2 regions of the Flavihumibacter sp. genome follow, and region 1 is predicted to be linked to the other one. Evidence: riboswitches for the same ligand, from Rfam matches in the RefSeq annotation. Region 1 holds a riboswitch; the other holds the start of a gene.
The links. A riboswitch is a leader RNA that binds a small molecule or an ion and turns the genes downstream of it on or off. The one in region 1 is predicted to bind cobalamin.
Positions count from the first base shown of each region.

Region 2: linked by a shared signal. The riboswitch ahead of V6M43_RS04865 (TonB-dependent receptor plug domain-containing protein) and the one ahead of V6M43_RS06960 (ribonucleoside-diphosphate reductase small subunit) in region 1 are both predicted to bind cobalamin.

Region 1 covers NZ_JAKFDQ010000007.1:954,586-957,953, forward strand. Annotated here, with positions in the region: gene V6M43_RS06955 (ribonucleoside-diphosphate reductase subunit alpha) at 1-728, opposite strand, end outside; gene V6M43_RS06960 (ribonucleoside-diphosphate reductase small subunit) at 757-1,728, opposite strand; cobalamin riboswitch at 1,884-2,020, opposite strand; gene V6M43_RS06965 (peptidylprolyl isomerase) at 2,125-2,715, shown strand; gene V6M43_RS06970 (ion transporter) at 2,746-3,368, shown strand, end outside.
Region 2 covers NZ_JAKFDQ010000007.1:478,914-482,281, reverse strand. Annotated here, with positions in the region: gene V6M43_RS04865 (TonB-dependent receptor plug domain-containing protein) at 1-1,199, opposite strand, end outside; cobalamin riboswitch at 1,296-1,531, opposite strand; gene V6M43_RS04860 (group I truncated hemoglobin) at 1,546-1,938, opposite strand; gene V6M43_RS04855 (TonB-dependent receptor family protein) at 2,006-3,368, opposite strand, start outside.

The sequences.
Region 1 (3,368 bases):
CTTTGAGAAATTTTAGCGGTTTGTTTCAATGTATCATAGATCCCATCAATACTATCATCCTTCATCGTCAGCAGGAAACAACTTGACAATTGAGGCTTTGGAGTTCCGGCATTAAATAAAGTTGGGGTTGCATGCGTGAACCACCGTTCACTCATCAGGTGATAGGTTTTAATTACCTGTTCCATATCATGCTTATGGATACCAATAGCAACCCGCATATAAAGATGTTGAGGTCGCTCGGCCACCTTGCCGTTTATACGGAGCAAATAGGATTTCTCAAGAGTTTTAAAACCGAAATAATCAAATCCAAAATCACGATCATAAATGATTGTGCTATCGAGCATTTCAGCATTTGCTTCAATGATCTCTATCACATCGTCAGCCACAAGGGGAAGTGATTTATTTGTGACGGAATCGGTATACTGGTGCAAGGCACGCATAGTATCCGAAAATGATTTCTTCGTATTCTTATGAAGGTTACTAACTGCTATTCGCGAGGCCAGCAAAGCGTAATCGGGATGACGGGTTGTGAGCGCTGCGGCCATTTCAGCAGCAAGATTATCGAGTTCCGTGGTACTAACTCCATCATAAATACCTTCAATAGTCTTCTTGGCTATATCAATTACATCAACCATTGGGCTGAGCCCATAGGAGAGCTTTTGAATACGAGCTGTTATTTTATCGAACTTAACGGCCTCTTTTCTACCGTTTCTTTTAATTACAAACATATCAATGATTTATAGGTAGGGAATGGTTTTAAAAGTCTTCCTCAAGGGAGAATGTTTGTCCGGAAGCACCAGTCATCACCCCTGATTTTTGGTAATCCCCAACGCGCTTTTCAAAGAAATTGGTCTTGCCTTGAAGCGAGATCATTTCCATGAAGTCAAATGGATTGGTTGTGTTGTAGAGTTTAGTATATCCAAGTTCACCCAACCAGCGGTCGGCTACAAATTCAATATACTGCTGCATCAGTCTTGCATTCATCCCGATAAGATCAACAGGCAAAGCCTCAGTCACAAATTCTTTTTCAATTGCTACAGCATCGCTGATAATAGCGTGTACAGCTTCCTGTGATAGTTTTTGTGAGAGCATACTATAGAGTAGGCATGCAAACTCACAATGCAGCCCCTCATCTCTGCTTATAAGCTCGTTGCTGAAGGTTAGTCCAGGCATTAATCCTCTTTTCTTCATCCAGAATATAGAGCAAAAACTTCCACTAAAGAAGATACCTTCCACCGCTGCGAAAGCAACCAGTCTTTCCGCGAAAGAACCATTCTCGATCCAACGCAGAGCCCATTCAGCTTTTTTCTTAACTGCAGGCACTGTATCGATAGCATGAAAGAGTTTATCTTTTGCAACAGGATCTTTTACATAGGTGTCAATAAGTAATGCATACGTTTCGGAGTGGATATTTTCCATCATGATCTGAAAACCATAAAAGCATCGTGCTTCGGGTAATTGAACCTCACTCATAAAGTTCACGGCCAGGTTTTCATTTACGATACCATCACTTGCAGCAAAGAATGCAAGAACATGACTCAGGAAATGCCGCTCTCCATCATTAAGGGCGGCCCAATCGGTCAGGTCGGCGCTAAGATCAATCTCTTCAGCAGTCCAGAAACTGGCTTCATGTTTTTTATACATTTCCCAAACTTTGGGGTAGTTGATAGGAAGGATCACAAAACGGTCCTTGTTTTCCCTGAGCAACAATTCATTCTCATTCGACATATCGATTATTTTAAATTTTCTCAATACCTGTTAAAATACAAGGGAGTGTCGCTGGGGAAACCCTGGTCATCTGGCAATTGCCATGACCTGAGTTCTGAAGCGCGTCATGAGATGTGACGCTTACACCTTGCCTGTACCTTACGCGGGAAGGTCCCAAACAAAAAATAGTATCGGCAGGTGTCTGGCTTGTAACATGGTTACTTACAGTTGCCCGTCAGCCCGTGATTTGCACACGATTCCCTATTAAGCGAACCGGCTCAGAGCCGGACGCACCGAAATAATTAATTGCATGAACTAAAACGAAAATACCTTCAAACTCAGGGGGAGGCTTTAATACTTTTTCACACATGTGGATAGATTCTCGAAACCATTCTATATTCCTGAAAATTTGCAGACATGAAAAGAAATCTAATATTGCTTTTTATAATTGGTGTGCTCAACGCATGCACTTCTCAAAATGCCCCGGAAGGCGCGGTGGAGCTTGTTATTAAAACCACAGAGGGCAACATCAATGTGGCTGTATTTCCGGACAAAGCACCAAAATCTACAGCTGCCTTTCTGGCGATCGTTGATAAAGGTTTATATAAACGAAGCAGTTTCTACCGGGTACTCAATGATGCAAACCAGCCATCAAATGCCCCAAAGGCAGAACTTTTGCAGGGTGGTTTATGGAGCCGGACAAAGAAACGTCCTGACGTTCCAAGAGTGGAACATGAAACCACTCAGCAGACCGGACTTCAGCATCTTGCCGGCACCTTATCGCTCGCCAGGGAGGAACCCGGGAGCGCAAGTTCTGAATTCTTCATTTGCGTTGCTGACCAGCCGGGACTGGATTATGGAGGCGAAAACAATCCGGATGGCCAGGGTTATGCAGCATTTGGAAAGGTCATTAGCGGAATGGATGTGGTAAGGAAGATCTATAACAAACCTGAAAATGATCAGTATTTTGATCCACCCATAATGATCATAGACATTGTAAAACGCTAGATAAATAAAGCATTTTCGTAAATTGTTTATATGAGTCAAAAGACCGTGCTTAACCCGGTACAACAAAACTGGAAACAGAAACTTTTCACTATCATCTTTGAAGCAGACACGAAAGCGGGCCGCATTTTTGACCTTGCTTTACTGTTTTTCATTTTACTGAGCCTTGCTATTGTAATGCTGGAAAGCATGAAGCCGGTAAATGATATATATGGAAAGGAATTAGTTACCCTCGAATGGATCGTTACAATACTTTTCACTATTGAATATGTATTAAGACTGCTCTCTGTAAAGAGGTCGGTAAAATACATGACCAGTTTTTATGGAATCATTGATCTCTTGTCAATTCTTCCAACATACCTGAGCCTTCTTATTCCCGGATCACATTTTTTACTGGCTATACGTGCCCTAAGACTTATGCGGGTTTTTCGAATTCTTAAACTCAGTCAGTTTGTACGTGAGGGCACTACGATAGTTTTAGCGATGAAAGCAAGTGCCCGGCGCATTAGCATTTTTCTAAGTTTCGTTGTGCTATTAAGTATTATCCTGGGTGCCTTAATCTACGTGGTGGAAAGCGGGGTAAATGAGAAATACAGCAGTATTCCTCAAAGTGTTTACTGGGCAATTGTAACGATAACTACAGTTGGTTATGGAGA
Region 2 (3,368 bases), 480 kb from region 1:
CCCAACTCTGCACCAAATCGCTCAAAACCCTTCAATGTAAAGGCGGCATAAGCACTCATCATACTCGCTTCCAGACTGTCCTTGCCCAGGTTCCCGAAACTGGTATTGATATCTGCTGTATTGCGACGGTAGTCGATGCCCGCCAACAATCCAAGGTGCTTCTGCAAACTGGTATTTATATAGGCCTCCGCAAACAGGGCCCGACCCTTATAATCGCCACTCGACGGATCCCAGTCATTTGCGCCCGCTGGAATATTCACCGGGTCATCATACACCCTTCGAACGGTATTGTAATTGGCATTGAATACCAGGTTGCCATTTTTCAACTGGTGACTGCTCTGTATGCCCGCTACCTGCTGCCGCTGCTGGCTCCTACTGTTACGGTCGTCTTCCAGGGCATTGTCATCAAGGTCGGCATCATACTCGCTGAACTGGTAATAGCCCTTAAACGTCCAGGCCTCGCTAAACTTATAGCCCGCAGCCAGGTTCACCATATCCTGCTTCACCCCGTCTTTATCGAAATTGCCGGCACCACCCTCATCCTTAGCCGAAGAAAATCCTTCGGACTGCAGGCGGTTATACTGCACCGAATAATTGAATTTATCAATGGCCCCCGATAAGCCAAGGTTGCCTTTGTATGTTCCATAGGTACCCGCTGCTAAAAGTCCGTTCAGTCCGATGGCTTTATTGCTTTGGTTCTTCCGGGTAATGATATTGATCACGCCCGCCACTGCGTCAGACCCATAAAGTGTACTCTGCGCGCCTTTGAGGATCTCTACCCGCTCCACCTGGTCAATGGATATATGATTCAGGTCAAACTGGATCGTTATCCCCGACCCATCGGTTACCGGCATGCCATCCACCAAAATCAGTGTATTGGCCGCTCCCGCACCCCGCAGGTAAACGGTCTGGTTGGTGCCGGGCGAATTCTGTGCTCCATTGATGATGAGTCCGGCCTGTTCATTTAGTACCTGTGAAAGTGTTCTGCCCGCATTGTTCTCGAGCGTTCGCCTGTTGATGACCGTTAGTACCTTCCCCGTACTGCTTTGTTTCTGGGGTTGCTTGTTGGCAGTTACAATTACTTCATCGAGTGTTCTGCTGCTGTCGGCCTGCTTTTCGCCGGTTGATTGTGACATCAGTTTTGTACTGACATGGCTGCTGATGATCGTAGCAGCCACCATGATCCATTGTTTTTTCATGTCTGAAAAAAGATTAGGGTGACTGCTTCCGGAAAGTGGTGGGAATTATAAATCGCCTGCGCGTTTACCATTCCTGCTTTTCTCCCGAAAGCAAAATGTTGATTGATGGACGCGGCAGGTCTTCTGGCTCGTGTCTGTCAGTTACCTTCCCACCCGCTTCCGCGGATAGTGGTCATTCACCAACAGTGAGGTATAATCTGGATTCTCTCTCCATCACTCTATCTCTCCATCTCTCCATTTCCTCTCCACTTTACAGCTACGGGGATAGCGCCGGAATCAACCGGACTTCCCTTTTAATCCGCCGAAGCGGAACCGTTTCCGGCGCGAAGATATATGAATGAACCTATTATTGTGCGATGATTTGTTTGCGCAAGGAATATCCGATAAATAAAATGTCTTTCTGGGTTTCCTCATCAATATTATGACTGGAAAGTACCTGCATGATATCATCCATGGCAGCCATATACTCTGCTTCACTGATATTCATGCCTCGATGGGTCGCCTGCATATCCCTTCCGGTATATGCTTCCGATCCGCCACTTCCGGCACATAGAAATTCCACCAGCAATGACTTGGTATGTGCTAATTTCTCTCCCTGTTCCAGGTAGGGCAAAAATCGCGCTTTAATGAGGGGATTGCTCATATGCGCTGCTACGATATCTTCTACTATGGTCTCAATGCGCTCTCTTTTTCCAAGGCGCTCGTAAAGTGAAAGGGTGGGCATGGTTAAGGTGCTCATGATGTGAAATTTTAATGGTTAAAAAATACTTCATGAGGGTGCAGAATGGTCTCTTAATTTACAAAATTTAGTTCAATTGTAAACGCAGTCCCGCATAGTAGTTCCGCCCCGGCGCCACATTGTAATACCGCCCCCCAAAGGCATTGATATCATTTCCTAAACTATAGGTTGTATTGAATAAATTATCTGCGCCCGCAAACCAGTTCAGCCCACGGTACAGCCTGCTGCCTCCCCTTATTCCGAGTAAATGATATTGCTTCGCCTTTTCACTGTTGGCATCATTGAGCCAGATGGGATCCACATACTGGTATGCCAGATGTAAATTCATTCCCCCCTTACCGTCAACATCAAATCCCGCTGCCAATGTTTGCTTAGCCACACCTGGTAATCTATTTCCACTAAAATCATTCTCAACCTGCTTATAATCCACATAACGGAAGGGATGCAGCGTATAACTCATCCATGTTGATAAACTGATCTGCTGTGCTGGCACCAGCGCCACAGGCCCGTAGGTGAGGAATCCCTCAAATCCTTTCTGCCGCGTGGAGCCCGCATTTTCGAAATAGTCCGCCCCGCTTGCATCTCGTCTTTGAACTATTGCATCCCGCAGCCGGTAATAAAAAAAGTCGAGGTCAAAATAGAGCTTCTGCTTCAGGATCCTTCCTCTCACCCCTGCTTCATAATTCCAGCCGCTTTCTGCCTGCAAGCTGGTATTGATCACACTTGTGGATGGCAATAACTCCGACGTAGTGGGTGGCGAAAATCCTTTCGCGATCATACTATAAAAAGTGAGGGCCCCAAGTTTCTTTGTTAGCGCAACCCTTGGCATCCACTCTTTCCGGTAATTGCTGTTGAATTCAAATGCAGGCTCTTCACTCACCCGCCTGATCCCCACGGTATTGGCATTATAACTGAGTCCCGCACTGAGCTGCCAGTCCCCCGGCAGGTCCAGTATCCCCTGTCCGAACAACAACGCCGACCTGGGTTTCAGCCGGTCATCGGTTTGCAGTTCGCCCTGTTCTCCATTTACATTACGGTAAACCTTAACCGAATAATTTCCCTGCTGCCACTCACCCCCAATATTGAATTGCAACTTCGCTCCATCCTCTGCTCCGTCTGTTGTTTCAGGGAATAACGGAATGGTATAACCGAATACAACTCTTCCCCCAAAATGTGGTTCCTTTCTTCGCTCATAATTTCGTACCGCCGGATTAGTAACGCTTGTAGTTGCTCCATACAAGGAGATATCAATACTCGATCCGGAAAAAGGTTTTAGCTCCTGGTGCAATCCCCCGAATAATGTCTTCTGTTCAATGCTTGCATCCGCATCAACCGAGGAAGGAAAATTTCCTACTGCCGGCCTCGATTGCTTCGGGTCAGCTTCAAATTCATTCCTGTTCAACCCCCCCGGCGTCTGGTACCAGAGATCA